Regions from separate parts of the Butyrivibrio fibrisolvens genome, predicted to be linked through region 2. Evidence: a T-box and tRNA genes for the amino acid it is inferred to sense, from the RefSeq annotation. Region 2 holds a T-box; the other regions hold tRNA genes.

Region 1 (10,640 bases), 300 kb from region 2:
CCCTATTGTTGAGTACACAGGCTTTTTTGACGGACATGAGAATATCAAGACTACATCAGGAACCAAGACAGTTAACTACTATTTTGAAAAAAAGCTTCCGGATACTTTCTATTGGTTTGGAAGTGACAATTTCGGAAGAGATATCTGGACAAGGACATGGTCCGGTGCCCAGGTTTCACTCATAATCGCAGTAGCAGCTGCGATCATCGATATGATCATTGGAATGAGTTATGGCCTTATCTCAGGATACTTTGGCGGCAAAGTGGATATGGTGATGCAGAGAATACTTGAGATAGCCAATGGTATTCCAAGGCTGGTAATCGTAACACTTCTTCTTTTGGTATTTAAGCCAGGTATGATCACGATCATCGTAGCCTTGATGCTGACTGAATGGGTTGGCATGAGCCGAATTGCCAGAGCTGAGATGCTAAAACTCAAGGAGCAGGAGTTTGTACTGGCATCAAGAACCCTTGGAGCAGGTAACCTCCACATAATCTTTAGTGAGGTACTTCCTAACATAATCGGACCTATCATCACACAGGTTATGTTCTCAATTCCTACAGCTATTTTCACAGAGGCATTCCTGTCATTCGTCGGACTTGGAATTCCTGTACCAAGATGTTCACTGGGATCACTTATCTCTGAAGGATTCAACAGTTTTACAACTCATCCTTATCAGATCATCCCGCCTATTGTTGTGATGGCACTTCTGATGCTGAGCTTTAACCTGGTGGCTGATGGACTCAGAGAAGCTCTTGATCCTAAGTTAAAGGAGATGTAACTGCGACATGAGTGAAGAAAAGAAACGAGAAAAAATACTTGATGTCAAAAATCTTGACATCACCTTTAAGACAACCGCTGGAGATGTACATGCTATCCGCGGTGTGAATATAGATCTGTATCAGGGGGAGACTGTTGCTATCGTTGGTGAGTCGGGTTCTGGTAAGTCAGTAACCATGCGCGCTGCCATGGGAATCCTTGCCAAGAATGCAGTAGTTAACTCTGGAGAGATCATCTACAGATACCGCGATAATAAAGGCGGGATCGACTATAATCCTGACAAAGATGAGACAGCAAAGTGGATAGAAGCTGACATTCTTAAGAAGGATAAAAAGTGGATCAGAAAGCACATCAATGGCCGCAGGATAGCCATGGTATTCCAGGATCCTATGACCAGTCTTGATCCAACCATGACAATTGGTAAGCAGATCATGGAAGGAATGCTCTGGCACTACAAGATCGACAAGAAGGATGCTTATAAAAGAGCAGTTGAGCTTTTAAAAGAAGTTGGTATAGAAGATGCCGAAAAGAGAATGAAGCAGTATCCTCATCAGCTCTCCGGTGGTATGAGACAGAGGGTCGTTATTGCTATAGCGCTTTCCTGTAACCCGGATCTTCTTATCTGTGATGAGCCAACTACAGCTCTTGATGTTAATATTCAGGCCAAGATCCTTGAGCTTATCAAGAAGGTTCAAAAGGAGAGAGATATTGCAGTTATCTACATCACACATGACCTTGGCGTAGTAGCCAAAGTTGCTGATTATGTCAACGTTATGTATGCAGGTAAGATCGTAGAAGTTGGTAATATCAACGAGATCTTCTATGATCCAAGACACCCGTATACATGGGGACTCTTATCAGCTATGCCTGACCTTGGCACAGATGATGACAGACTTTATACAATTCCTGGTTCACCTCCAAATCTTCTTCATGAAAAAGAGGGTGATGCCTTTGCGCCAAGAAATGCCTATGCTCTTGAGATAGATGATAAGCTTGAGCCGCCTATGTTCAAGATTACAGAAACACATTCAGCAGCTACATGGCTTCTTGACAAGAGAGCTCCAAAGGTTGAGATGCCGCAGGAGCTTAAGGCTAGAATAGAAAGAATGAAAAAGGAGGCCAAGGCACATGTCAGCTAATTATAATGCAGCGCCTCTTCTTGAAGTAGAGGGACTTAGACAGTATTTCCCCGTAAGCTCTACATATACAGTCAAGGCTGTTGAGAATGTAAGCTTTAAGGTATATCCTGGCGAAACATATGGACTTGTTGGTGAGTCAGGTTCAGGTAAGTCTACAATAGGAAGAAGTATCATAAGGCTATATGATCCCACAGAAGGTAAGATAAACTTCTGCGGAATGGATATATCCGGAAAGATGAATAGGCATACCAAAGAAAATCTCCGTGTTCAGATGCAGATGATCTTCCAGGATCCTATGGCTTCTCTTAATCCAAGAAAGAAGATCAAGGACATCATCGGTGAAGCTCTTGATATTCATCACGTATGTAAGAGTAAGTTAGAAAGAGATAAGAAAGTAGAAGCGATCCTTCAAAAGGTAGGCCTTGCCAAAGAACATGCAGACCGCTACCCTCATCAGTTTTCTGGTGGTCAGAGACAAAGAGTTGGAATTGCAAGAGCACTTATCTTAAATCCAAAGCTTGTAATTGCGGATGAGTGTATATCAGCTCTTGACGTATCTATCCAGGCTCAGGTTGTAAACCTTATGAAAGATATTCAGGAAGAGCTCGGAACAGCATATCTGTTCATAGCTCATGACCTTTCAATGGTTAAGTATATATCTGACAGGATAGGAGTACTGCATCTGGGACACCTCTTAGAGACAGGTACTACTGACGAGATATTTAATAACCCTGTTCACCCTTATACAAAGAGTCTTCTGTCTGCGATTCCTATTCCAAACCCTGAGCTTGAAAAGAACCGCGAAGCTATAAGCTATGACTACAAGACATCGGGAATAGATTATAACAAGGGTACAGAGCATCTGGTAAGCGGAACTCACTTTGTTAAGTGTACGGATGATGAGTTTAAGGCATGGACTAAGGGATAATAGTGCATATTCGTAGTTTATGACATAATATCATCAATAAGCTTATCAAAAAGTGGATATAAGATCATGACCCACAATCATATGATTTTCAGAAGATTTTATATCCACTTTTACTAAAAAAGTGCTTGACACTGCATACATACTTGTTGTATGATTCTAAATGCTGTTGAGATGGATGTTTTTTGAATTGTCTATGATTTTTATTTGATTTATTGATGTCTCAGCAATACCGAAAGGATTTCAAAGCGGGCTTCATGTACTTCGGATGATTTACAGATGCGCTGCAGCACGATTTATATTGTTCCACCCTTTCAGTGCAGTATCCTTTCGTTTATATATAGCGTGGTATCGCTCGTATATCAGAGCGTTGTATATAAATCTATATTTTATCTATCGGGGTGTGGCTCAGTTTGGTAGAGCGCTACGTTCGGGACGTAGAGGCCGCAGGTTCGAATCCTGTCACCCCGATTTTTTCATGCTCAAATTTCTCTTTTTTATCCACGGATTGATTTAAGCCTTAGATCGCTGACATATTGATAAAGACTGTAATATGTACATTGTAGGTATATATTACAGTCTTTTGTGTTTCTTACATTTTCTTTACAGTTGAGCTATATACAATTTTGAAAAATACCAAAGATAAGATAAATGAGACTACTTCAGATATAGGGAAGGCGAGCCATACTGCATTAAGATTGCCTGTAAGTGATAGCAGATATGCAACAGGTATAAGTACCACCAGCTGTCTGCCTATGGATACGAACAGTGAATAAATGCTCTTGGCAAAGGCCTGGAATATGGAGCCCATAACAATTGAGGCAGCAGCAACCGGGAAGTGTACGGCTATGATCCTAAGTGCCGGTATTCCTATTGCAAGCATATCATCTGATGCATCAAACATTTTTAGTAGTGCCCCCGGGATGAGCTCAAATACTATGGTTCCGACAATCATGATAGTAATAGCAAGAGCAAATGCAAATTTTAAAGAATCATCAATTCTCTTTTTGTTTTTGGCTCCATAGTTGTAAGCAAGAACAGGTATGACACCATTGTTCATACCAAAGATAGGCATGAAGAAGAAACTCTGAAGTTTGAAATATACGCCAAATACAGCAGCTGCTGTTGTTGAAAATGCAATCAGAATCTGATTCATAAGATAAGTCATGATTGATCCTATTGACATCATGAGGATGGAAGGAACTCCTACCATATAAATCTGTCCTATGATTTCAGCTTTGGGTTTAAATATATTAGAAAGTTTGATCTTGATATCATGGTTGTATTTGATATTAAGTATAAGTCCTACAACAGCTGCTATGCTTTGACCCAGTACTGTTGCATATGCTGCACCTGCAACTCCGAGCTTGGGACATCCAAGAAGACCGAAGATCATGATAGGGTCGAAGATGATGTTGATAACAGCGCCTGTCAGCTGAGAGATCATACTATATACTGTTCTTCCTGTTGATTGAAGGAGCCTTTCAAATGTAACCTGACAGAAGAGTCCAAGTGACAGGGTAGCAACTATTCCAAGGTATGCTGCGCCGTCTTCGATGATGGCAGTGTCGCTTGTCTGTGAAGCGATAAAAGCTCTGGAACCGAAAATACCTATAATAAGGAATACAACGAAGTTCATGATAGTAAGTAGTATTCCGGTATTAGCGGCAGCATCAGATCTGTCATATTTTTTTTCACCAAGTGATCTTGATAATAATGAATTGATACCAACACCTGTTCCTGATGCAAGTGCTATCATCAGGTTCTGCATAGGGAATGCAAGTGTTACAGCTGTAAGAGCATTCTCACTGATCTTAGCAACGAAGATGCTGTCTACAACATTGTAAAGAGCCTGCACCAGCATAGATACCATCATGGGCAGGGACATTGAGATAATGAGCTGTTTGACAGGCATTACGCCCATCTTGTTTTCTTTTCTTTGTTCTGACATGTTTTTTACTCTCCTTAATAACCTAGACAGTATAACATGATTTTGTTCAGATGGCATATAAAGAATCGATATAAAACCCAAAACATTCTTAGTGGAAATAATAAAAGGACGGAGTTAGCGGATTTCTTGCATTGCAAGAAATGAACCGCTGACTCCGTCCCTTGGTGTTATTTTAGTGTACAGAAGTTTCTATTGTTGTTCCGATTGATCCGCTACCCTGAACGCCGAATTCTATGCTACTTCCTTCCGGAATAGTGGAGTTCCATTCTACGGGAGTGATCACATAGTAGTCACCCTGTTCTTCGATATTAACATTCCAGCTTGCTGTGATATTAACATCGCTCTTTTTTACAACTACTGTCCATGTATTAACTGTGCTTCCTGTGTTAGATACCTTGAAGTTGACCTGGTATCCGCTGCCCCAGTTGTTGATGGAATATTCAACGCTAAGGCCTGTAGCTGCAGGCTGTTCCTGCTCCGGAACTGCAGGAGTTTCGGAAGGAGTTTCTGCAGGAGTTTCTGAAGGTGTTTCGGCTGGTGTCTGAGAGCTGCCGTTATTTACCTTCTCAAACTGCCACTGCTGATTGGATCCGCCGTTGTATGTCCACTGGCATACATTTGTGCCATCATCTGTTTTCTTTTCGTATACATCAAGATATTTTGCAGCATCAGAACACTTGGTTCCGATTGTATATACGCCGCTTACATCAGTGTTCTTGACTATAAACTGCTGAGCTGTTCCGCCGTATGCACTGTAGATACCTACATTGGTTCCGTCATCGTTCTCACCGTTAGCTACGTCGAGCATTACATTGCCAAGCTTGTTTGTAAGAGTGATATATCCGTCTGAAGTATTAGTAACATACCATTTCTGACCATCAACTCCTGAACCTGTCTTGATGACAACGTTCTTCCAACCATCTGCGTTATCAGCATCTACTGTAAGATATTTCTGGGAAAGTGTGTTTTTGATATAGTACCATCCGTCTTCAATAGTAGCTGTCTGGTTGTTATTTGAAGGTGTAGGTGTTGGAGTAGGGGATGGCGTTGAAGATCCCTGTCCTATTACTTCTTTGTATGCCTGGATAACCTTGGAGTATGCAGGCTTAGCATTACCTGGTGTGTAGAAAAGAAGAGGAGCTGCATTGCTTATCCATGTTGTCTTGTCGGAAAGTCCCCACCATGTAACACCGGAGATATTACCACCGCTTTTCTTGATGCTGTTGATGTTCTTGAAAAGGTTGTATGCGTAGTTTGCAAGATCTGTATCACCTTTGTTGGTGATATCAAGCTCTGTTATCTGAACTTCAAAACCTGCATTTACAAAAGACTTAAGTGCAGCTGTATAGTAATCAACTGATGGGAAATTAGTTCCCAGGTGAGACTGCATTCCGACACCTGCGCAGACTTTTCTGCCATCATTGATATAGTTAACAAGTTTGATTACGTCGTTGACTTCCATGTACGTATTGTAATCATTATAAAAAAGCTTAACTGAATCTGTAAGTTTGAAGTATGAAAGTGTGTCATAAGCATAATTGAAAGCTTTCTTGACATAAGAAGCGTTGGTCTTGTTGCTGCCATAGACTGCTTCCCATCCTGAGTTAGAAGCGTGAAGGATCTCGTTGGCAACGTCCCATGCATATACAACGCTTCCGTACTGGTTTGTATATACGTGATTCATTACTGTCTTAACATACATCTCAAGACGGGCATCCATTGTGGATGAGTTAACAAAACCAGATCCTGCATTGAAACCATTCCTGAAGAACCATGAAGGAGTCTGGGAGTGCCATACAAGAGTATGAGCTCTCATCTTAAGACCATTGTTGTAGCAGATCTTCATAACTTCATCTACTGTATTGAAGTTGATCCTTGGAACATAGCTTTCTTTGTAGTTGTCAGGGATGTAGTAACCTTGGCTTTTGGCCTGTGATACTGAGATAAGAGTAGGTGATCCGCCAAGAAGAGCATCCGGCTTCATCTCGTTTTCAAGAGTGATACTGTTATAATCTTTTTTTAATGTAGCAAGTGTATTCGCATCTTTGAGCTGGTAGAGATTGATACATGTTCCGGAATAACCGTAAGTGGCTCCGTAAGTGCTTAAAAGAGAATCCTGTGCTGCATATGCACTTATCGTGGATACAGAAGCTGTCGCACATACCAGAATCAGCATGAGCATGATCTTTGCAACGATGCTGTATAACTTATTAGCTGCTTTTTGCATTTTGTAATCCCCCTCCTGTTTGATTTGGAGTTGTAAAAAGAAGTGTCAGGCGTATATAACAGATGCATCTGTAATAAGGCCTGAATTTAGAATGTTACTGTGCTCGAGCACCCTCATTCTAGCAACAATCAATGCTTCGAACTTCCTAAAAATTGCGCTCTTGTTTCTACATATTGCGATTAATGTAATATAGATATTGACAATTTGAACATTTGCAACAAAACGTGTAATATGATTTTGAATATGTTGCACAAAAGCATTTGAGAATATGGGGTAAAACGGCGTGAAATAAGGGATTTTGCGCTATTGTGGAAGTATACTAAAAATATACATGGTTGTTTGTGAAAAAACGACAATATTAAGAACAATGTAAAAGTTTGTAAAAACAAATCGATTTATGTATGGTTGCAAGAGCAAAATGATCTTTGGGTGCGAAGAAATGCCCTCTGGTGACGGAGGTAAGGAACCATTTTTGTGTCCTAAAATGGTCTCTTACCTCCGTCACCAGGGGGCATCGTAGCTTAAGAGAACTCTTTTCTTAGCCACAGATCTGCAGGACCTGCGGTCATAAGTATTATAAGATAACCTTCACTTAGATGAGTTTTGATATTTGCTGACAGGTCATCATCAAGCTCGGCTATTTGTGCTTTATCTTTGACGTTAAGATCATCTATGAATTCGCTTGGGGTTATTATCCTTAAGGATTCATCCTCTCTTGTGAGATATGTGGGGAGCCAGTAAACTTTATCTGCCCCGTCAAAAGCGTCCTTGTACAGATGGCGAACTTCATGCTGACGGGTATTCTGGTGAGGCTGATATACTACTACAACGCCTTTTTTGCCGGTTTTAGCAGCTTCCTCTATGGCTATCTGAATTGTTGACTTAACTTCTTCAGGATGATGAGCATAGTCTGTATATACACCATCTGTAATACGTTCGAAACGTCTTCCAACGCCCGGGAAGCTGTTTAGTACATCAGCAATCTTCTCATCAGGAACATTTTTGCCAGTAGCTTTAAGCATTCTCTTTATTGCTTCAAAAGCTGTTGTAGCATCCTCACGTCTTGCATTTCCAGAAATAGTTATATTTTTATTAATGCCTTTGATGATATTTAATGCCTTGCTAGCTTTCTCAAAATGATCAATAGCATGTCTTGCAGCATCCGGCGTTCCAAAGATGACTTCAGATGACTGATCTTCAAATCTTAAAAAAGCATCTTCGTAGTCTTCTCTTGTCTTGTAGATGTCAGGATGATCATATGAAACGAATGTTATAAGAGACAGCCATGGATCAAAGTTAAGGAAATTCCTGTCATATTCATCAGCTTCATAGATAAAGAATTCATCCCCTTCCTTATAAGAACCAGAGGGAGCAAATCCCAGTGTTGTTCCCACAAGGTATGAAGATGGAAGGATAGGGTGGTTATTGTCATCTACAAGCTTATTAACAGCCCATACAAGCATTGATGTAGTAGTAGTTTTGCCATGTGTTCCGGCAACGGCTACCATTTTAAGACCAAGGTCATTGACGAGTTTTGCGATAAGTTCATCTCTTTTGGATACTTTTATGCCGCTTTCTATAGCAGCAACAAGTTCTGGGTGATCTTTTGGAAGTGCAGAAGTATAGATGAACCAGTCGATTCCCACTTCATTCATCTTTTGCTTAAAATATGTTCCATCCTGCTCACCGACATAGTATTCTATGTTTGCTTTTTCAAGTTCGGGTGCAATAGCACCATAGCTTCTATCTGAGCCATAGACATTAATACCGGCTCTGCGGGCCATAAGTGCAAGAGGCCCCATGCCTGTTCCGGAGATTCCGGCTATATATATATTCATAAAGATATCCTTCTTTCGAAATATTATTGCGTATATGAAAATATCGCTTCAAAAATCATATCATATCTGGAAAGTTTGTCCACCATCTGACCTGATACGTATCATAACGCCGGTAAGTCTATCACCTGGAAAACGCTAGTTGCATCAGAACTTTATAAGGCAAAAAATTTGAAGCAAGCTTGAATTAAAGAATAGAGTCTTTTATGATAAGAAGAAAAAGATTAATAAAGGAGTGTATAACCTTGGCTTTTTTAACATTTGTCGATGGCAGTGCCAATCTTCCTAAGGAATTACTTGAGGGCATAAATGTCCTGCCCTGTGACTATCTTGTTAACGGAGAATCCAAAACATATACAGGAGATCTGGAATCTTTTGATGCACATGCATACTATGAGGGATTAAAAAAAGGCGATAAGATTCAGACCAGCCTTCTAAATACAGCAACTTTCCTTGAGCACTTCACACCTCTTGTCAAAGAGGGCCACGATATCATATATATAAGCATGAGCTCCGGAATAAGCGGAACTTATAACGCTGCTATAAATGCCGCTGATGAACTTATGGAGGAGTATCCGGAGAGATTTGTTCATATTGTTGACTCCCAGGGATGCGGTTTTGGTAGTGGAATTCTAGCCATGAAAGCGGCAGATTTGAGCCGTCAGGGCGTGGATGTAAGGGAAGCTGCCAGGATAGTTGACGAGGCAGTGCCTCATGCCTGTCAGTATTTTACTGTGGATGATCTTAACTTCCTCAAAAATACCGGACGTGTCAGCGGTGTAACAGCAAGTATCGGAACTGTTCTTAATATCAAGCCTATCCTCTTTGGAGACAAGACAGGACATATCATATCCTGTTCCAAAGTTCGAGGTCGCAACAGTTCTATATCTGCAATTGCAAAAAAATATCAGGAAAAGAGAATGGATACTCCCGATCAGACTGTATGTATCTCTCATGGTGACTGCCTTGAAGATGCCAAGACTCTCGAAAGACTTGTTAAGGAAATAAATCCTGCTGCAAAAGTTACTATAGCATCACACGAACCATTCTCAGGCGCTCATGTAGGCCCGGGAATGCTGGGACTTTTCTTCTGGGGTACAGAGAGATAAGGTGACGGAGTTGCCAAAGGACAGCAAAACCTTAAAAAGCCGTCCAAGTGGGAAGTCTGAGTTAGAACTTATAAAAACATAGTATAAAAAACTCTTGTATTAATTAACGAATTGTTGTAGAATACAATCCGCAACAACGACAGTTCATTTGTACCTTCCTGTCGATAAACAAAACCAGGACTACGTTAGGATAAGTTGGAAATAAAGCCGTTTTTATAGCATGTTTTAATAAGAGTTATGACATACTCTTATATTAGAACAAAGATGCGATAATATATGTCCTATAAGTGGTTCTGCATATATGCAGGGCCACTTTTTTAGTGCGCCTAGCGGCGCACGCTTTTTTTCCAAAAAAGTTTTATGCGTTATCCAAGCGCGATGAGAGGTTTATTTTGAAGAAGATTATTATTGACTGCGATCCCGGAATTGATGATTCACTTGCTATAATGTTGGCTTTGCAAAGCCCTGAGGTAGAAGTTGTCGGTATTACGATAGTTGCCGGTAACGCTCCTTCAAAGATGGGATTTGAGAATGCCAAGAAAGTATTGAACTTCCTTGGAAGGCTGGATGTGCCTGTGTATGTAGGCGCCGACAAGCCTAGAGTCAGAGACTATGTCAATGCTCTTGATACTCACGGAAGTGACGGACTTGGCGAGAGTTTCCTGCCGGAAGTT
Region 2 (10,640 bases):
TGTAAGGATGTTCTAAACCTGCGGGATCGTCCCAGTCAGGGCGAAGCTTCTGTAGTCATAGCCAAGATCAAAAACGGCGAGACAGTAACAAGAACAGGATATAATGAAACTACCGGTTGGAGCAGAGTTGTCTATAACGGTCAGACTCTTTACTGCGTAAGCAGCTACCTTATAGTTGTCGAATAATAGATTATTTCGGCATTAACTTGGATCAGTAGTATAACTATAAAACAATAACATATTTGTTATAACGAATTCTTGATTTGCACACATACATAAAATAGGCTAAAATTACCTTTGGTGTGAGCGATAATATGCACAAGTAGCACTAAGTAAGTGCTTACAGTAAATGAAGCGAGGATAAAAGAATGATTTCCGCACAGATAATCAAGCAGAGCATAAGCCAGCTGCAGGCTATAACAAGAGTTGATCTTACAGTCATGGATCTTGCAGGAGGTATTGTTGCAAGTACTAAGGACGGTGAAGATATAGATTCAAGCCTTGTTGTAAGCTTTGCTAACTCTCCTGTAGATTCACAGGCTATAGGCAACAGACACCTTCTTAAGATCATGGATGACAACGAGCCTGCATATATACTTATAGCAAGTGGCAATGATGAAGGTGCCTATACTATTGGTAAAATATGTGTCTGCCAGTTGCAGGATCTTATAGTTGCTTATAAAGAGAGATTTGACAGGAACAATTTCTTCCAGAATCTGATGCTTGATAATCTTCTTCTTATAGATATCTATAATAGAGCTAAAAAGCTCCATATCGATGCAGTAAGGCCCAGAGTTGTAATAATTGTTGAGACAGGCAAGGACAATGATAATACAGTATCAGAGCTTCTTGGCAGCATCTATACAACTCAGGCGGGTGATTATATCACTGCAGTTGATGAGAACAGTGTGATCCTTATCAAGTCAGTTGATAATCCTGACAGCTATGATGAGATCGCTCAGATAGCAACAACTATTGTAGATATGATGAATACAGAAGCAATGCTCAATGCAAGGGTTGCTTATGGTACAATAGTAGGAGAACTCAAGGATCTGTCCAAGTCATATAAAGAAGCCAAGATGGCACTTGAAGTTGGTAAGATCTTCTATGCTGAGAGGAATGTCAATGCATACAATACTCTTGGTATAGGAAGGCTTATTTATCAGCTTCCTGTTAACTTGTGTCATATTTTCCTTGAAGAGATATTTGGTGACAATGATGTCCTCGATCAGCTTGATGAAGAGACTCTTAGCACTATAGCCAAGTTCTTCGAGAATAACCTTAATGTATCAGAGACATCACGTCAGCTCTTCGTACATCGTAATACTCTCGTATACCGTATAGAGAAACTTGAACGCAGTACCGGCCTTGATATACGCAAATTCGATGATGCGCTTACTTTCAAGATTGCACTTATGGTTTCGAACTATATCAAATATCTTGATGCTAATGAGTATTGACAAATAAACGAAAAAAGGATATATTACTAGCATTGCGGCTCTGTGAAGGGTGCATATATTTTGTGAATAGCCGGGTCTTATGCAATGGGACTTTGCGAAACGTGTCAGGTCGGGAACGAAGCAGCACTAAGCATTTCATCTCATGTGTTGTAAGGTGCCTTGTTACTTTGCAGGGTATGTGCATCCGTCACAGGGTCGCAGTTTTTTTACAATTTTGTTGGTTTACTTTGGATGAGGTTATTTTATGGAAAAAGCGTATAAATTAGAATTCACCAAAGAAGAAAATGAAAGTTTATATGTTACCAGCTGTGGTCTGTCCAAAACCGGACCGAACCATCACTTCGGCCCTGCCATAAAGCCTCATCACATGATCCATTACATCTTAAGCGGTAAGGGAATATTCAGACTTAAGGGTAAGGAATATAAGCTTACTGAAGGGGCCGGATTTCTTATAACACCTGATGAGCTTGCATATTATGAGGCTGACGAAGAAGATCCTTGGACTTATGTGTGGGTCGGATTTGGGGGAAGCCTTGCAGGGTCTATAGTTGAGCAGTTGTCATTGTCTCCCGATCAGCCTATATTCAGAAACTCAGAATCAGACAAGATATATTCCATAGTTCATGACATGATGGAGCATAATACTTTTAGTGTTGCAGATATACTTGAGCGAAATGGCCAGCTCCATCTATTCCTTTCAGTTGTTGCAGGAAGCCTTATTTCTTCGAAGGGTGAATCGGAGAGTGCCAACAATTATGTTCAGAAAGCTATCTCTTTTATAAGGGCCAATTATTATAACCCAATCAAGATAACTGATGTTGCAGATTATGTCTGTGTTAACAGAAGCTATCTGTATACCCTTTTTGAAAAGGCGCTTGGAGTATCTCCTCAGCAGTATCTTAGTTCATACAGGATATCCAAAGCCTGTGACCTTCTAAAAGTCACAGATCTTCCTATAGAGAGTATTGCTATATCATCAGGATATAACGATCCGCTGGTCTTCACTAAGGCGTTTAGGATGAATAAAGGAATGTCACCTTCAAACTATCGTAAAGCTCACAAAAAAGATGCTCTCCCCGGAGGTAAAGAGCACCTTAAACAGCTTGAAAAGTATCTTGAAGGTAAGACCACAAACTAGTATTATTCCAGTTCTTTTCTTGCTTTCTTTTCAAGTTTGTTGCGGATACGAAGTTCTAAGAAGAATTTCTTTAATATAGAACTGCAATCTTCTTCCATAACATTCCATACAACTTCGCACTGATGGTTGAAGTCTGGATTTTCGAGGATGTTGAGGATAGTGCCTCCGCATCCTGACTTCTGGCTTTGACAGCCTATGACTACCTTGGGTATCCTGGCCTGAACTATAGCGCCTGCGCACATCTGGCAGGGTTCAAGTGTTACATACAAGGTGCAGTCTTCAAGGCGCCAGTCCTTGATGATCTTGCCTGCTTTCTTCATAGCAGATATCTCGGCATGGCACAGAACAGACTTGTCAGTATTTCTTCTGTTATAACCTCTGCCGATGATCTGCCCGTCATATACGATCACACATCCTATAGGAACTTCTCCAAGATCATAGGCTTTTTTAGCCTGCTTTAAGGCCTCTTTCATGTAGTAATTATGCTCTTTTTCAATATCATCAAAAATTTTTTTCATAAAATCTCAATCAAATCATACTATTCTGGTAGGTTTTGTGTTATAATAAGTCACACTAGAATAAACTAATGTTATTATACAACAGTAAGAGGTTTTTTATATGAAAATATCAACCAAAGGAAGATATGCACTCAGAGTCATGATAGATCTGGCTCTTCACGATAACGGAGAATACATAGCTCTTAAGGACATCTCCGAAAGACAGGGGATCACGGTCAAGTACTTGGAGCAGATCGTGACCAATCTTAACAAGGCGGGATTTCTTCGCAGTATGCGCGGCAACAACGGTGGTCACAGGCTTGCACGCAGGCCTTTTGAATACAAGGTTGGAGATATACTGCGCACTATGGAAGGAAGTCTTTCGCCTATAGAATGTCTTGCAGACTCTACATCAGACGGCGTGAACTGTCCACGTTCTGAAGAGTGTCCTACTTTGGGCTTCTGGCGCGGTCTTGATAAGGTTATCAATGAATACGTAGACAGATATACACTTCAGGATCTTATCGATCAGGAACAGATGATCGCCGGCGGGTACGACTATTCTATCTGATCATAGTCCGCTATAGTCAAAGGCGGGGATGAAGCTTGATTTATCAGTTTCATCTCCTTGAATGAAGGCGTATTCTACGCCTATGTCTATTGCATAGTCTACAAGCTTGTCGTAGTCAGCTACGCTTACAGTGCGTGTAAGCTCCGGGAATGCTGCACTATGCGGCATTGGAGTATACTGATTCATAATACTTATGTAGATATCATTTCCAAATCTGTTATGAATCCTGTTAACCACGTTTATAGAATCGTCAAGATGCCCCGGCAGTAAGAGGTGGCGGACGATGGTGCCTTTTTTCATCAAGGGGCCGGAATAATCAGATGACTCATCCTGCCCTGATATATCATAGTTCGTAGAGTCTTGATCAATTTTTTCTGTTTGGGTGACATCATCTAAAGATGAGTCTTCGCCGGTTACTATATCGTTATATTCATCAGCATTTAAGCTCTTTTGGCAGGCTTCTTTTCTAGAAATCCCCGGATGAACATGGGGATAATAAAATGTTGGAGCGCCAGTCTGTCTTACCATCTCTTCGATAGCAGGAAGTGCCTTTTCAAAATAATCCCTTGCTTTACTATACTTAAACGATAATTCGCTGTTATAGTACTTACAATCCGGAAGATATATATCAACAAGGCCGTCAAGCATCTTGATGGTGTCAACATTTTCATAAGCGCTTGTATTATAAACAACAGGGATTTTAAGGCCCTTATCTTTGGCGATTTCCAAAGCTTTGATAATACTTGGGACGAAATGAGTCGGAGTTACAAGATTGATATTGGCAGCTTTCTTGTCTTGAAGTTCTAAGAATATATCGGATAGTCTATCTACCGAAATCTCTTTTTTTACCTCATCATGCGCTATCTCATAGTTCTGACAAAAAACACATCCCATGTTGCAACCTGAGAAGAATACAGCTCCGGATCCTGTCTCTCCGGATATGCAAGGCTCTTCCCAAAAGTGAAGGGCAGCTCTTGCCGCAGCGATAGTTCCGGAAGCTTTGCAAAAGCCTCTTTCGCCCTTGGTGCGGTCTACGCGGCATTTTCTAGGACATATCATGCAATTTTCATATAGTAAGTTTAATTCATTATTCATAGCAATAGCATTTTAACGTAGTTACTGGTAATAATACAAGTTTTTGGATGGTGTGCATAAAAAAGCTAATGGTTGTAGTGTCATATATCAATGAGGTAGGTGTCAAAAGTTCCTTTTGACACCTTTTGACCCTTACGTCATATCAATTTAAGGGATTTAATTTAGAGAAAAATCAGTTTTTTTAACTTGAATGCTTGTGTATAATATGTTATGTAGAATTGCGAGATGAACGCAGTTCATATATTCTGATTTATAGTATTCATGTATAGATTTATTATTGTTTATGATTGGAGTACAAAATGGCATTCGGTGATGAGATAATGCAGGGGGTCATGAATGCGGCTGATACAGTAACCAAAGCTGTCGAAACCGGAAACTTCAGCAATTTGAGCAGTGACCTGTCTGCTACATTTAATGATACGGCTAAGAGGTTCAAAGAGCAGGCTGCGCGCAGCGGTATATACAATTCGTATATGCCTGGTGGCTCATCTGCAAGGAATAATTCCGGCGTTAACATGACAGAGCAGTATATTCTTAACAAAAAGAAGATCAGTGTATTTCAGAAGGCTCATGTTAGTAGTATATCAAGCACTATATCGGGTATAATCGCAGGCTTTTTTACAATATCATCTTTGCTTTTTACGTTAATAATGCTTCCCGGAGCTATAACTTTTACATCAGCATCTGAGATATCAGGATTTATATTTTTCTCTTTGATCACTATTTTATTTGGACTGTGGTGGAAGAAAGCTCATGATAAAAAGAAGCTTATAAAGCAGTTCAATCTTTTTAAAAAGGCAGTCGGTAACAGAGAGTATATATCAATTAAAGAGTTTGCAAGTATAGTTCAGATTTCGGAAGATGATCTTAAGAAATCTTTGAAGAAGATGATATCAAGCGGAATGCTCATTGGTGCAAGGTTTGATGATGAAGAGACAACTCTGATCCTGTCTGAGAATGCATTTGATGAGTACAAGAAATTCGTTCAAAGTCAGAGACAGCAGGAGATCTACGATCAGTCAGCTCAGGTTGATACTCAGGGTATGAATGTGACTTCTGATTCGCAGAAAGTTATTGATGAAGGCAATGAATACCTTGTCAAAGTAAGACGTATCAACGATATGATCCCTGATAATGATGAAGAGCATATGTCAGACAAGCTCTATAATCTCGAAAATATCATGAAGAGGATATTCGAACATGTAGGCCAGCATCCGGAGAAAGCGCAGGATCTTCGTAAGTTCATGAACTATTACCTGCCTACTACAGAGAAGCTCCTGAATGCATATGTTCATCTTGATGCTCAGCCTGAAGTCGGAGACAATATTAAAGATACCAAGAAGCAGATCTCTGATGCTCTAGATACCATTAATACAGCTTTTGAGAAACTCTTCGATGATCTTTTTGAAGAACAGGCTTGGGATATAGCATCTGATATATCTGTAATGCAGACAATGATGAGCCAGGATGGTCTTATGCAGAGCCAGTCAGGATTATAAGCGGTTTTTTTCCATGAAGACAGATGACAATGGCAATTAGCATATTCAAAAACAGAATTGTTTTTATCGGATATAAAGAAAAAGATATATATAGAAAAATAAGGAAAAGATATATAGAAAAATATAAAGAAAAGGATAGTTATAGTAAACGACTTAAGAAAAAGCACTTTGCCAGTCATCAAATGCCTTATATGCCAGCATTAGATAACTGGCATAAGGCATTTTCTAAAGTCGTTTACTATAGAAATAATCAGTTCTTTGGAGGATAATATGGAAAATCAGTTTTCAGATCTTAATGCAGCACCATCAGCACCAACACTTTCATTTGGTGATCCACAGCCTCAGGCAGCTACAGCAAGTGCTACTGCTACAGCTCCTGCAGCGGAGTCAAAAGAAGAGAGCACCAGAAAATTCGAAGCAGATGTTCAGCTCTCACCTGAAGAGCAGAAAATGGTTGATGAATTTGTAAAGCAGATTGATATAACAAATTCACAGGCTGTTATGAATTATGGCGTAGGAACTCAGAAGAAGCTTGCAGACTTCTCACAGAAGGCCATTGATAACGTAAGAACCAAGGACATGGGAGAAGTTGGAGATATGCTCTCAGGCCTTGTAACAGAGCTTAAGGATTTCGATGTCGATGAAGAAGAAAAGGGATTTATGTCTTTTTTCAAAAAGAGTGCTAATAGAGTAAATGCTATTAAAGCAAAATATTCTACTGTTGAAACTAACGTCAACGAGATCACTTCAAGACTTGAACAGCATCAGGTTACTCTTATGAAAGATGTAGCGCTTCTCGATCAGATGTATGCTCTTAACCTTAACTATTTCAAAGAGCTTACAATGTATATCCAGGCAGGTAAGAAGAAGCTTGAAGAAGTAAGAAATAACGAGCTTGTAGAACTTCAGCAGAAGGCTCAGGCATCAGGACTTCAGGAAGATGCAGAGAAGGCCAAGGATCTGTCAAACCTTTGCGATAGATTTGAAAAGAAGATCTATGACCTTGAGCTTACTCGTACGATTGCTATGCAGACAGGCCCTCAGATCAGAATGGTACAGTCTTCTGATACTATTATGGCTGAGAAGATCCAGTCTACTATCGTTAATACAATACCTCTCTGGAAGAACCAGATGGTCATTGCTATAGGCGTAGAGCATGCTAATCAGGCTGCCAAGGCTGAGCGCGAGGTCAATGACATGACCAATGCTCTTCTTAAGAAGAATGCAGATAAGCTCAAACAGGCTACAATAGCTACTGCTAAGGAATCTGAAAGAGGCATCATCGATATGGAGACACTGCGCCATACCAATGAGACTCTTATCAGCACTATCGATGAAGTTCTTGCAATCCAGAAGGACGGCAAGGAAAAGAGAAGAGCTGCCGAAGCTGAACTTGGCCAGATCGAGTCACAGCTCAAGGACAAGCTCATCGAGGCATCAAAAGCTTGACATAAACCGGCGAATTGATTACAATCAAACGTAACGTTGAAGAGGAATAGTAATGGAACTGTCCTGTCTCAGAGAGAAGACTTATCTGGTGCGAAGTCTTTACAGTGATGTCCGTGAACCTGCCTTGGAGTTCTGTGTGATAGTTGATTTTGTGATATAAGCTTGAATTTTTTGATGATAGTTTATATTCCTACTTCATTAACATAAACACAGCGTTTCCCGCGTTAAGGGATAGTTGAGAGAAATCTGCGTTTTTATCACATGCAGATTTAAATAGGGTGGTACCGCCGAAGATGAATTTATAACCTTTGGTCCCTGTTTTTAATTAAACATGGACTGAAGGTTTTTTTATGTGATAAAGCCTGATGGTCCTGGGTACAAAAAAGGAGAAAAAGATGGCAAACGAAAAGAAGAAAATGGTATCTGAGATCACATCCATGGATGAGGATTTCACACAGTGGTACACAGACGTGTGCATCAAAGCTGGTCTTATCAGCTACTCTAACATTAAGGGATGCATGGTAATAAAGCCTTCAGGATACGCTATTTGGGAGCTTATCCAGAAACACCTTGATGCCAGATTCAAAGAGACTGGTGTTAAGAATGTATACCTTCCTATGTTCATTCCTGAATCACTTCTTCAGAAGGAGAAGGATCATGTAGAAGGTTTTGCTCCTGAAGTTGCATGGGTAACACACGGAGGTCTTGAGCCACTTGCAGAGAGATACTGCGTACGTCCTACTTCAGAGACACTGTTCTGTGATTATTATAAGGGTGAGATCCACTCTTACAAGGATCTTCCACAGGTACTGAACCAGTGGTGCTCAGTAGTAAGATGGGAGAAAGAGACAAGACCTTTCCTTCGTTCACGTGAGTTCTTATGGCAGGAGGGCCACACAGCTCATGCTACTATGGAAGAGGCAGAAGAGCGTACAGTTCAGATGCTCAATGTATATGCTGACTTTTTGGAAAATGATATGGCAATCCCTGTTATCAAGGGTCAGAAGACAGAGAAGGAGAAGTTTGCAGGTGCTGAGCATACATACACAGTAGAAGCTCTTATGCACGACTGCCGTGCTCTTCAGTCTGCTACATCTCACAACTTTGGTGATGGATTCGCCAAAGCTTTCGAGATCCAGTATGCAGGTAAAGATAACAAGCTCCATTATGTATTCCAGACATCATGGGGACTTACAACAAGAACAATCGGCGCTATGATCATGGTTCACGGCGACAATGAAGGTCTTGTAATGCCTCCTAAGATAGCTCCTACTCAGGTAGTAGTAATTCCGATCCAGCAGAAGAAGGAAGGCGTCCTTGACTGTGCACAGAAGATTTATGAGAGTCTTAACGACTTCAGAGCATCTATCGATCTTACAGACAGAAGCCCGGGATTCAAGTTCGCTGAGCAGGAGATGCATGGAATCCCGATCCGTGTTGAGATCGGACCTAAGGATATGGAAGCCGGCAAGTGCGTTCTCGTAAGACGTGATACACGTGAGAAGATGGAGTGCGCTATAGCTGATGTTCCTGCTAAGGTTGGAGAACTTCTTGATACTATCCAGAAGGATATGTATAACAGAGCTAAGGCTCACCTTGATGCTCATACATATATTGCACACAATAAGGAAGAGTTCGAAGAGGATTTCAAAGAGACCAAGGGCTTTGTTAAAGCTATGTGGTGCGGATGCCGCGAGTGTGAAGACAAGATCAAGGAAGATTATAATGTTACAAGCCGCTGTATTCCATTCGAGCAAGAGAACATCTCAGATACTTGCGTAATCTGTGGCAAGCCTGCAACCAAGATGGTTTACTGGGGAAGAGCATATTGATGATATTTTAATATCTGTATCTTATAAAATGCTGCGCTAAGCCATAAACTTAGCGCAGTTTTTTATTGCCGGATTTGCTTTTATTGCAGCTTTTGAGCGGTTCATCTTATAATAAAAGCAATTTTTGAGCCCGTGTGTTAGAATATGCATAGGAGTTTAGATATGCGTAAAGAAGATATAAAAATCAAAATGCCCATAGAGGCAGCAGAAATACTTGAAACACTTCATGAGGCAGGATATGAAGCCTATATAGTCGGAGGATGCGTACGAGACAGTATCTTAGGACGTGTTCCCGGTGACTGGGATATCACAACCAGTGCCCTTCCTCAGGAGGTCAAGAAGCTTTTTAAAAGAACTATTGATACCGGCATCAAGCATGGTACGGTTACTATCATGAAAGGTAAGGAAGGTTTTGAAGTTACCACTTACCGCCTTGACGGAGTCTATGAAGATCACAGACACCCCAAGGAAGTTACATTCACAAGAAGTCTTATAGAGGATTTAAAAAGGCGTGATTTTACTATAAACGCCATGGCCTATAATGACACAGAAGGCCTTGTAGATGAATTCGATGGTCTTAAGGACCTTGATGATAAAGTAATAAGATGTGTAGGCGATCCTGTCAGAAGATTCGAAGAAGATGCTCTTAGAATACTTAGAGCAGTCAGATTCTCCGGACAGCTCGGTTATACCATAGATCCTGAAACAGCCAAAGCTGCCAAGGAGCTTGCACCAACACTTTCTAATATAAGCGCAGAACGTATACAGACAGAATTTATCAAGATGATGACATCCATGCATCCTGAAGTTATAAGAGATGCTTACGAACTGGGCATTACCAAAGTTTTTTTGCCGGAATTCGATCAGTGTATGGAATGTGAACAGAATGCCATCCACCATTGCTACACAGTAGGAGAGCACATGATCCGTTCTGCAATGGAAGTTCCGGCTGATAAAGTCCTTCGTATCACCATGATACTTCATGACATAGGTAAGCCTTCATGCAAGACAAGCGATGAGCGAGGTGATCACTTCAAAGGTCATGCCAAAGAAGGCACTGGTATGGCAAGGACTATACTTAGAAGACTTAAGTTCGATA
Region 3 (10,640 bases), 1.3 Mb from region 2:
CCGAAAGTTTTTATAATAATTACCATCATAAAAACATGATTTTTTGAAATGAAAGTCGGTCATTTTGTTTTAGATAGGCTTAAAAAGAAGCTTTTAGCGCCTGGCCTTTAGAAAAAGTTCATTGTAGATATTAACGAAAATTCATTAAGTAAAGCTTTTAATGCACCTTACAATAATGAACAAAAAAGAGCATCGATTTATAATCAATACTCTTTAGTGCGGGAAAAGGGACTTGAACCCTCACGACCTAAGCGGTCACAAGATCCTTAGTCTTGCTCGTCTGCCAATTCCGACATTCCCGCAAACCCTTATTTAACTATATCGCTTGCCTTATAAGTAAGGCAGTGCAGGAAAAGGGACTTGAACCCTCATGATATTGCTATCACATGGACCTGAACCATGCGCGTCTGCCATTCCGCCATTCCTGCATATAGCATGTGCACTACGCTGTAGTCCCTCGCGCTCTGCACGCGACATGTATTATATTATCCTCTAGAGAGATTTATGTCAACACTTATTTTTTATTTTTTCAAAAAACTTACTCAAACTTATTCTAAACACAATTCAGATCCAAGCCTTCAGAAAATATACATTTTTGAATCAAAGATTCAAAAATGTATATGATTGTGCTTTTATGTAGTCACTATATTTTATGGATAACGCAAAAGAGCACCAGTCATCCGACTGATGCTCTTCGTGCGGGAAAAGGGACTTGAACCCTCACGACCTAAGCGGTCACAAGATCCTTAGTCTTGCTCGTCTGCCAATTCCGACATTCCCGCAAACCTTATAATTTGTCGCCATACTCGCTGCACGCGACTGTTATATGATATCCTTTTGATCATTTAATGTCAACACCTATTTGCATTTTTTCCAAAAAATCGTTTTATCGATCGCGCATTAACATTATTATATAGAAGATACAGTCTTCATGATAACTCTGTTAAAATCCTCTTGTTAAAACTGTTGTTCTTCTGAATCTCCAGGTCATAGTCACAATCTGTATCTATACTTACTTCGCCGCATATATCTATGCCCAATACTTTTTTTGACCCTACGAGTCGTTTTATAATCTCTAAAAGAGTATCTGCCAGCATAGTTCCCTGGTCCCAATTGGTCTTTAACTGATCCGGAGACAATACATCTTTGTCAACAGAAATATATACAGGAAGGTCATGCGATAACCCGTCCATAATTCTGTTCATAGTGTTATCAAAGTTTTTAGTACCATCTCCAACGTTAATATTGTCATAGTCAAGACTTTTGTAAACATCATTTTCTATTCCGCATACGCTATCGCAGATTGACACCAATGTCACTTTTTTTCTTACGGCATCATCTATTTCATCAAATAGCTCTTTATTAATTCCGACAGCTATGACGTTTCTGACATTTACGTTAGTTTCAATTACTTTTTTGACCCAGCTACCGCAAGAAAGGATATCGCCAAACATGGAAGGCTTCATATCAGGATGATTATCAAAATATATAAGATCAAAGGGTTCTTCAATCATTGAAGTAAAGATATGTGACATATAATGATAATTGCCATTATCTATAAAATGAATACCTCGAAGAGGAACTTTCTCACCTTCTATGATATTTCTGATCGTTCTCTCTCCATCATCGTCGCAAAAGCAATCTGTTCCGCTTATGTCCTTGCATTCAATAAAGCGAGGATTATCTATATTTCTATAGAAATCCTCGCTTTCATATACACCTGTAAAATTAAAAATCGCTACATCATCAAATTTATTCATAATCAGATCCTTGATGCTTGGTTATATATACTGCGATACTACATCTTAACAAAAAGCTTCATTATAGTCAGCTCTCGGCTTCCAGTTCAGCCAGATGAGAAATAGCATCTTTTGCTATAATGCGCTCTGCAGTCTCAGCAAGATGCAGTTCTTCCGGTGAATTAACGCTAAGAGCACTTGCGTACTCGATACCGGCTTTTCGAAGTTCATATACAACAGCCTCGCTGTCAGTCTGAAGTCCCATCATAAGATAGTATCTGTCATCCGCCTTATAGAGCGCAGAATCCACTATCGGCATAGCCGATGCGATCTTTGAAAATCTTATCACCTTATCAAGATTATCGAATTCGCCCATATAGCGCTGATATTCAAGCGCAGGCTTAGATATGACATTAACTTCCTGTATCTTCTCAAGAGCACTGATAAGTTCCTGACCTTCTTTGCTCTCTTCAAGATACATACGACCTACCATATTATTCATTCCTTCGACAAGTTTATTTAGTGCATCACTTTTATCCTTGCCTTTTTCAGCTTTGACTGCATCTATCTTGTCCTGTGTGAGATAATCCAGAATTCCCTGAGCAATACTGCGAAGGCGGTCTGCAGAACTTTGTATATCATCATTGTCCATCTTAACCGCATATATACGTACACTTCCATCAGCCATCAGATTCCTGCTCATCATCATAACTTCATTCTCAGGATCATATGACAGCTGCTGCCCAACTTCCTGATTGAGCTGCGTCATAAATGGAATACTCTTTTCTTCTCCATGTAAAAGAGCTTCAGGTGTAAGTCCGATCTCATGAAGTTCCTGAGCAGCAATACTGCACTGCACAGTCTTTTCACTTATTTTTATAATTACCATCCTGCCTCACTCCTCTCAATTAAGTATATTATATATCAAAAATTAGCACTGTCCAGCTGAGAGTGCTAAAACTTTTATAAAATAAATTTGTAATTTTTAAAAATTAGGTGTTGCCTTTTCAAAAACCCTGTTATATAATAGCACTTGTGCCGGGGTGTAGCGCAGTTGGCTAGCGCGCTACTTTAGGGAAGTAGAGGTCGCAAGTTCAAGTCTTGTCACTCCGACTATGATAAGAAATCGCACTGATGATTTGATCATCAGTGCGATTTCTTTTTTTGAACAAAAGCAGAATTCACATCTAATCCTTACTTATATCTCTTATTGTATGACCTTTGTAATATTTTAGAATCTTTTTATGTTCCATCCATGTTATTGCAATGCATATGATCATCACATATGCTATGATTTAAATTACGATATTCACTACAAATACGCATATTCTTGGAGGATATATGTCCACCTCACTTAATATAGGAATACTGGCACATGTTGATGCCGGTAAGACAACTTTATCAGAAGCATTATTATATGAAGCAGGTGCTGTTAGATCTATCGGACGAGTTGATCATGGTGACGCCTTTTTAGACACCTTTGATCTGGAAAAAGAACGAGGAATCACCATTTTCTCAAAGCAGGCAAGACTGGAAGCTTTTGATCGTAAGATCACTTTAATGGACACTCCCGGGCATATTGACTTCTCTCCCGAGACAGAGAGAACTCTTCAGGTCCTAGATGCAGCAATTCTGGTTATAAGCGCAGCTGATGGTGTAGGAGCTCATGTAAGGACACTTTGGTCATTGCTTGAGCATTATAATGTTCCAACTTTTATTTTTGTAAACAAGATGGATCAGCCGGGAAGTGATATGGATGAAATCTCCGCCTTGCTAAGCCAAAGTCTTGGAAGAAGCATTGTAAACATGACTCTCGGAGTCAACGATCCTATGGTATGTGAAAGTATAGCAGTCTGCGATGATAACCTTCTAGGCAGCTACCTTAACGGTACCCCTATTAAGGAAAGTGACATAATAAACCTGATATCCAAAAGGCTTCTATTTCCTTGTTACTATGGAAGTGCTTTAAAAGGTGAAGGCGTCAGGGCTTTCCTTGAAAATCTGTGTAGATATGCCCCTACCCCCTCATATCCTGATGATTTTGGAGCAAGAGTCTATAAGATTTCCAGAGACAGTGACGGAACCAGATTATCTTTTCTCAAAATAACAGGAGGAAGTATATCAATACGAGATACTTTTGGAGAAGAAAAGATATCACAGATAAGGCTGTACTCCGGAAGTAAATACGAACAGGTGCAAAGTGCCGAGGCAGGGACAATCTGTGCAATAGCAGGGTTATCCGGCACAAGAGCAGGCGACGGTCTTGGCTTTGAAGCATCAAACCACGAAGAGCTGCTAGAACCTATATTAAATTGTAGGATCCTGCTGCCTGATGATGAAGATCCCTACAAAGTCTGGCAGAACCTCCTCATCCTTCAGGAAGAAGAACCTATGCTCAGCGTATCAAGGACTGAAGAAAACGGCGATATATACGTACGAGTTATGGGACAGGTTCAGATGGAGATCATAAAAAGACTCATGATGGACCGCTTTAAAATGAGCATAGATTTCGGCCAGGGACGTATCATATACAAAGAGACTATTGCTAATACAGTCGAAGGCGTAGGGCACTTCGAGCCTCTAAGACACTATGCAGAGGTTCATCTAATGCTAGAGCCCTCTGCCCCTGGATCCGGTCTTAGTTTCGAAGCAAACTGCCCTACTGATATCCTGGCTCGCAACTGGCAAAGACTCGTCCTGACCCATCTTGAGGAGAAAAAACACAAAGGTGTTCTCACAGGTTCCGAGATCACAGATATGAAGATAACTCTCATATCAGGCAAGGCTCATCTAAAACACACTGAGGGCGGAGACTTTAGAAAAGCGACTTACAGAGCTGTACGACAAGGACTTATGATGGCGAACTCTGTACTACTTGAGCCTGTGTACAGATATGAACTTATAGTTCCTTCTGAAAATGTAGGACGAGCCATGACTGATCTGTCACAAAGAAATGCCACAGTAAATTCACCTGAGATAGAGAATGGCAAAACTGTCCTTAGAGGTACAATCCCCGCTGCATGCCTTGGAAACTATGCAGAAGATGTAAGAAGCTACACAAGCGGCGAAGGGTCTATATCCTGCGTACTAAAAGGCTATGCCCCGTGCCATAACGCAGAAGAAGTCATAGCCAAAAGCAACTACGATCCGGAGCTTGATACCCACAATCCTTGCAGCTCCGTCTTCTGTTCTCACGGAGTAGGCACTGTCATCCCATGGAATGATGTCAGAAAATATATGCATGTAGATACAGGGTGGAGGCCTGAAGGAGACAATACTCCTATTCCCAGCAACATCGCTATGGAGTATGACATTGAAAACATTACTGCATTCAAAGCTCGCACTTCCAATGAGGCAGTTGTTGATAACAGGTCCTTTTCTGAGAAAGAGCGTGATTACAGGGCAGGTCAGGATGAACTCATGGCTATCTTCGAAAAGACCTACGGCCCAATTAAAGACCGCCGTACCAATAACGATGATGACAGGCCACGCACCTACGGAGTTCCTGATGACAAACCCAAAGGGATATCTGATCCCAAGTATGATGAAAAAAGAGATGCCAAAGCCCAGAAAAAAGCAAATGGTCAGAAAGAATACCTTCTTATAGACGGTTACAACGTACTATTTGCTTCAAGCGATCTAAAATCTCTCGCAGAAAGAGATATAAATGCTGCAAGAGACAAGCTTATGGATATAGTATCTAATTTCCAAGGGTACAGACGAGAGAACATAATCCTAGTATTCGATGCCTACAAGGTTCATGGAGGATCAGAAAAAGTCCTTAAATACCATAACCTTGATGTAATATATACCAAAGAAGCAGAAACCGCAGACCAATATATAGAAAGAACCTCACATGAGCTTTCGAAAAACTATAAAGTTACAGTTGCAACATCTGACGGAATCGAACAGGTTATCATATTAGGAGCTGGCGGTATCCGTATGCCTGCAAAAGAGTTCTGGGACGAGGTAAAAAATACAGAAGATCAGATAAGACAGCAACATATAGAGACACTAGACAATAAGCTACATAACTATGTTCTTAAAGATATAGACCTTAATAGTACAGATTCATAAGTTCATACATTTTTGAATCAAAGATTCAAAAATGTATATACTTTCTATCTGAATACAAATCAAATAATCCCCCCATACATGACATACAGATGAGTATTACGATATCGAAACTCATCAAATATCATGTATAGGGGGATTTTATCACTTAATATGCTTTCTTTAACATATATATCAGTCTTTATACTCTTCAAGTTTCTCATTAAGAGCTGCGCAGATCTCATCACCATCGATTCCGTGTACTGCACATGCCTCTCCAAGAGATTCCATCTGAGATGCTGGACAGAAAATACATTCCATGCCGCAGTCCATAAGGAACTGTGCTGTAGAAGGATGCTTAGCTATGATCTCGCCTACAAGCATATCTGTTGTAATAAGATCAGCACCTTCCTTTTTATCTTCAGAAGATTCATCGCTCATAGCTTTGGCAGCTGCCTCTGCTCCGGCCTTCTCTGCTTCTTCATTAACAGGAGCATTAGCAAGCTCCTCGTCACTACCAAATAAAATATCTCTTAAACTCATATTAATAAAGCCTCCGTATAATCAATAACTACATCAAGTTGAATTCTACATTATGAAATATAATAAAGCAAGCATATAAAAGGCTTATATCATATTAATTTTCTATAAACATCTGCAATTATATTGCGTACTATTATTGTATCCATCCTTAACTATCATTCTATTTTCTAAAAATCCATTATGAATGAACCAGTATACCAATCGCATGGATACTAAAACTAAATCTTATTACAAAATCATCATACAGATTCAATGATATACAGCCTGCTGTCACCCGTCCTAAGGATTCCTGTCTTATCGCCGTCCTGATCAAAACCGGTACTTCCAAACTTGGGGCGAAGCCTTACGCCTACTCTGTTAAGCAGTGCACCAGGAGCTGTCATATCTTCTCTTTCATTCTGAACTTTGACAACAGAGTTAGCTATATTATGTATAATACCATCCTGTTTAATATGTATCGGAGTAAACATATTGATAAGACTACCCATAGTCTTAAGGTCGATATCTACATATCTGTTAGTGATATGGTATGTCTTGCTATCATCAAGTCCGCAAGTTCTAAGAGTCACAACATCTCTGTTAGGTCTGCTTTCTCTCTGAAGCATAAATGCTATGGCCTTTTTGCCATCATCCGATACTGTAATACACCTTCCATCATCTAATCTGTAATAATGCCCGAATTGAAGGGTATGTCTGTATTTTTTGTAAAAGTCTATCTGATCTTTGATTTCTTTTTTGTCAGAAGCAGTAATATCACACAGATTAAGCTCGTATCCAAAGCATCCAAATGAGGCTACGTCAAATCTGGTCTCAAGAGGTACTGTGTTAAGAGTCTGGTGATTTGGAGTTGCAGATACATGCGCGCCTACTGTCGATTGAGGATATCCATAGCTATAACCTCTCTGGATATCTGCTCTGCATATAGCATCCGTATCATCAGATCCCCATATCTGAGGAAAATAACACAGAATTCCCAGATCAAACCTGTTACCACCTGCAGAACATCCTTCAAACAATATATCAGGGAAAGAATCTGTCAATTCCTTCATAATGCGATATAAGCCAATGTAATAGCGGTGCATAAATTCATCCTGCCTGTCTGCAGGAAGTTCTTTAGAATAGCAGTCAGAGAATATACGATTCATATCCCATTTTACATAAGAGATATCACCCGACCCAAAGACCTTCTTCATAGACTCGATAACATAATCCTGAACATCAGTTCTTGTAAGATCCAGATTCATCTGATTACGACCCTTGGAATGAGCATGTCCCGGAACCTGAACAGCCCAGTCAGGATGCGCTCTGTAAAGGTCACTGTCTTCATTGACCATCTCAGGCTCTACCCATATACCAAACATAAGCCCAAGATCATTTATTTTCTTGGAAAGACCACTTATGCCGCCCGGCAATTTGTCTTTATTTTCATACCAGTCGCCAAGTGAACTTTTATCATCATCACGCTTGCCAAACCATCCATCATCCATTACAAAAAGCTCTATTCCAAGTCCTGCAGCTTCCTTAGCCAGTTTTAAAAGACTTGACTCTGTAAATCTGAAATAAGATGCTTCCCAGCTATTGATAAGGATCGGTCTGTTCTTATCTCTCCATTTTCCTCTTACTATATGCTTTCTGACAAAATCATGCATGTGGCGGCTCATTCCATTGGCACCATTCATATCAAAAGTCATAATACTTTCAGGAGTTTCAAATCTCTCACCTTTATCAAGCGTCCATCCAAAAGTCGCCGGAGATATACCACTTATAAAACGGCTCTTATCATATCCATTGGATGAAAGAGCCTCATAATGATTACCACTGTAAATAAGGTTAAAGCCATAGCAATAACCGCTATCTTCGGTAGTATCTTTATGGGAGATCATGACAAATGGATTGGACCTGCTTCCGGATTCGCCTGCAGCCATCTCCTCTGATACACATCTTCCGCCATCGCAGACACTGTCTGTTCTATGCATTTCATCAGCCCATCTTCCATGGAAAGATGTAAACACAAGCCCATTTTCATGAAAATCAATCTGGTTACTCATGATACGGTCTATGTGAATCTTCTCATTTGCAGATACTATGACTGCTCGTCTTGTGATAACATCACATTCAGGATATACACTGTATATAACTTCAAGGCAAGTTCCATACTCTTTGTCTTTATATGTAACAACAAGCTGCTGAGCATAGTCTTCTGATGAGCCGACGCTAGTCTTAACACTATCATCATATGATCCCGGAAGAGAGGAAGGAGCTTGTATATCATTAGTAATAGAAGCCTTCTCAAATGTAAAATCTGAAGTTTTAGAACCATTCTCATGTGTTACAAGAATAAATGGATCTCTTATATCTCCTTTACCAAAAGAGCTTATCTCGAGAGGAAGATCTTCAAGCGCGATCCCCGGAAAATCATCACTATATGAGATCATATTCCCGCCTACAGCAGGATGCTTTTCGCTAAGGCTATAACAGATATTGTTAAGACATATAGACGCAGCTTCACTTTCTGAGCCATCTCCAAAGGAGGAAGCTTTTAGAAATTCCTCATATTGCGTTTCCGATATCACTGAAGCACCGTAATGAAGATGCTCCGGATGTCCGGATTTTAAAATATTAAAAAGATACGATGTATGCAAAGTCTGAAGCAAAAAACATCCATTTCTCTCAATGATCATAGCAAGTCACCACTCCCAATATATAATGTTCTGTTCCCCTGATTAAGCTCTAATGCCATCCATAAGAATATCTATCATGTTATTAAGTGCATTCTGGTATTCCATATTAAATTTGATAAGAACATCAGAACTAAGGAACTTCTCTACAGTTGCTTCGAATATCACTTTAAGAGTAGGAATAGAAATAGGTCTGATACTGCCCTCTTCGATACCTTGTTCTATTAGAGCTATAGTCTCTTCCCAGTCGCTTTCAAGTCTATCGTTAATCTTGGAATAAACTTTTGGATACTTGTCTTTAAGCTGGAACATCAGACGGAAATCCACATTCTGATAACTATCAGGAAGAGCAATAAGTATCTTGCTAACCTTTTGAGCAGTAGTAAGACTATTATCATTCAAGATAGCATGCTCACTCTCTTTAATAGAATTAAATACATAGTCAACCATGCTATCGAGCATCTCTTCCTTATCATGATAGATCTTATATATGGTCTTCTTGCTCATATGCAATTCTTTGGCAATGTCATCCATAGTAAACTTAAGGCCTTTAGCCTTGTATTCAACTATTACAGTCTCCAGTATCTTCTTCTGTGTCTCATCCATAACTCATCTCCGATAAAAAATATTCTTTATACGTTTCCATATGCTTGCACCAAATAAACATTTTTAACATTTGGAAACTTAATCATTTTCCTTGGTTTCCATTTTATCATTCATTATCGTAAAATGGAATATAAAAAAGTAGCCAAAATTTTCAAAAAATTTTGGCTACTAATATAACATCGCAAAAGTTAAAACTATTTCTATCACTTTTATAGTATACTGTCTCTTTCAAGATCTTTTTCAAATCAAAAGCCAGTACATCCAAACTATGATAAAAACACTTATAATAAACACTATGATCAGATCAATTACTTAAGGACTTCGCACAGATATTCAAATGTTCTGGCTGCAGAAGCTACAGAAAGTTTCTCTGATGTAGTATGAACACCTTCCATATCAGGTCCTATAGAGATACAGTCAAGTCCCTCAAGCTTCTGACCAAAAAGTCCACATTCTACACCTGCGTGAAGAGCTTCTATCCTAGGCTCACGGCCGTAAATCTTCTTAAACACATCTATCATATGCTCGCGAAGCTTAGAATCTGACTTAAATGGCCATCCCGGATAGGATGATGTGATCTTGGCCTTGGCTCCAAATGCCTCTGTAATGTATACAAGTCTGTCAAGAAGAGCATCCTTGCTGCTATCTACGCTACTTCTAACAGCATACTCAAGTGTCACTTCGTTATCAGAACTTACAATAACTCCAAGATTAAGAGATGTCTCTACAAGTCCCGGAACAGATGCGCTCATAGCCTGGATACCATTTGGTAAGGATAATATGAGCTTGTATACATTCTTCATTGAAGCGTTATCAAGACAGTCAAAAGTACATTTTTCTCTTGCTGTTACCGTAAACTTAACATCAGGATCCTTGATTTCAAGTTCACTCTTAACGATAGCTTCAAGGTCCTTTACTGCCTTTAAAGCAGCTTCTTTACTTGTATCTTCAGGCACTACTATAGTTGCCTTTGCATTAACCGGAATTGCATTATCAGCTACTCCGCCATTTATCGAAACAA

What was found. The T-box of region 2 lies ahead of proS (proline--tRNA ligase). A T-box ahead of a tRNA ligase gene usually reads a tRNA of that ligase, here a tRNA-Pro.
Region 1: it encodes a tRNA-Pro, which carries the amino acid that the T-box ahead of proS (proline--tRNA ligase) is inferred to sense. The anticodon was not compared.
Region 3: it encodes a tRNA-Pro, which carries the amino acid that the T-box ahead of proS (proline--tRNA ligase) is inferred to sense. The anticodon was not compared.

What each region holds. Positions count from the first base shown of each region.
Region 1 is NZ_CP065800.1:206,445-217,084, reverse strand. Features, by position in the region: gene I7804_RS00815 (ABC transporter permease) at 1-781, shown strand, start outside; gene I7804_RS00810 (ABC transporter ATP-binding protein) at 789-1,919, shown strand; gene I7804_RS00805 (ABC transporter ATP-binding protein) at 1,909-2,847, shown strand; tRNA gene I7804_RS00800 (tRNA-Pro) at 3,242-3,315, shown strand; gene I7804_RS00795 (MATE family efflux transporter) at 3,437-4,795, opposite strand; gene I7804_RS00790 (endo-1,4-beta-xylanase) at 4,968-7,022, opposite strand; gene I7804_RS00785 (Mur ligase domain-containing protein) at 7,544-8,860, opposite strand; gene I7804_RS00780 (DegV family protein) at 9,103-9,966, shown strand; gene I7804_RS00775 (nucleoside hydrolase) at 10,359-10,640, shown strand, end outside.
Region 2 is NZ_CP065800.1:508,556-519,195, reverse strand. Features, by position in the region: gene I7804_RS02130 (GH25 family lysozyme) at 1-186, shown strand, start outside; gene I7804_RS02125 (PucR family transcriptional regulator) at 369-1,460, shown strand; RNA gene ffs (signal recognition particle sRNA small type) at 1,529-1,627, shown strand; gene I7804_RS02115 (AraC family transcriptional regulator) at 1,705-2,598, shown strand; gene tadA (tRNA adenosine(34) deaminase TadA) at 2,601-3,116, opposite strand; gene I7804_RS02105 (RrF2 family transcriptional regulator) at 3,217-3,666, shown strand; gene I7804_RS02100 (radical SAM protein) at 3,667-4,725, opposite strand; gene I7804_RS02095 (5-bromo-4-chloroindolyl phosphate hydrolysis family protein) at 5,061-6,260, shown strand; gene I7804_RS02090 (hypothetical protein) at 6,290-6,529, shown strand; gene I7804_RS02085 (toxic anion resistance protein) at 6,531-7,709, shown strand; T-box leader at 7,737-8,029, shown strand; gene proS (proline--tRNA ligase) at 8,105-9,541, shown strand; gene I7804_RS02075 (CCA tRNA nucleotidyltransferase) at 9,704-10,640, shown strand, end outside.
Region 3 is NZ_CP065800.1:1,763,233-1,773,872, reverse strand. Features, by position in the region: tRNA gene I7804_RS07225 (tRNA-Leu) at 218-302, opposite strand; tRNA gene I7804_RS07220 (tRNA-Leu) at 346-428, opposite strand; tRNA gene I7804_RS07215 (tRNA-Leu) at 698-782, opposite strand; gene I7804_RS07210 (arginase family protein) at 930-1,760, opposite strand; gene I7804_RS07205 (adaptor protein MecA) at 1,828-2,628, opposite strand; tRNA gene I7804_RS07200 (tRNA-Pro) at 2,779-2,852, shown strand; gene I7804_RS07195 (NYN domain-containing protein) at 3,081-5,816, shown strand; gene I7804_RS07190 (DUF1858 domain-containing protein) at 5,988-6,335, opposite strand; gene I7804_RS07185 (alpha-galactosidase) at 6,575-9,016, opposite strand; gene I7804_RS07180 (TetR/AcrR family transcriptional regulator) at 9,059-9,619, opposite strand; gene I7804_RS07175 (aminoacyl-histidine dipeptidase) at 9,928-10,640, opposite strand, start outside.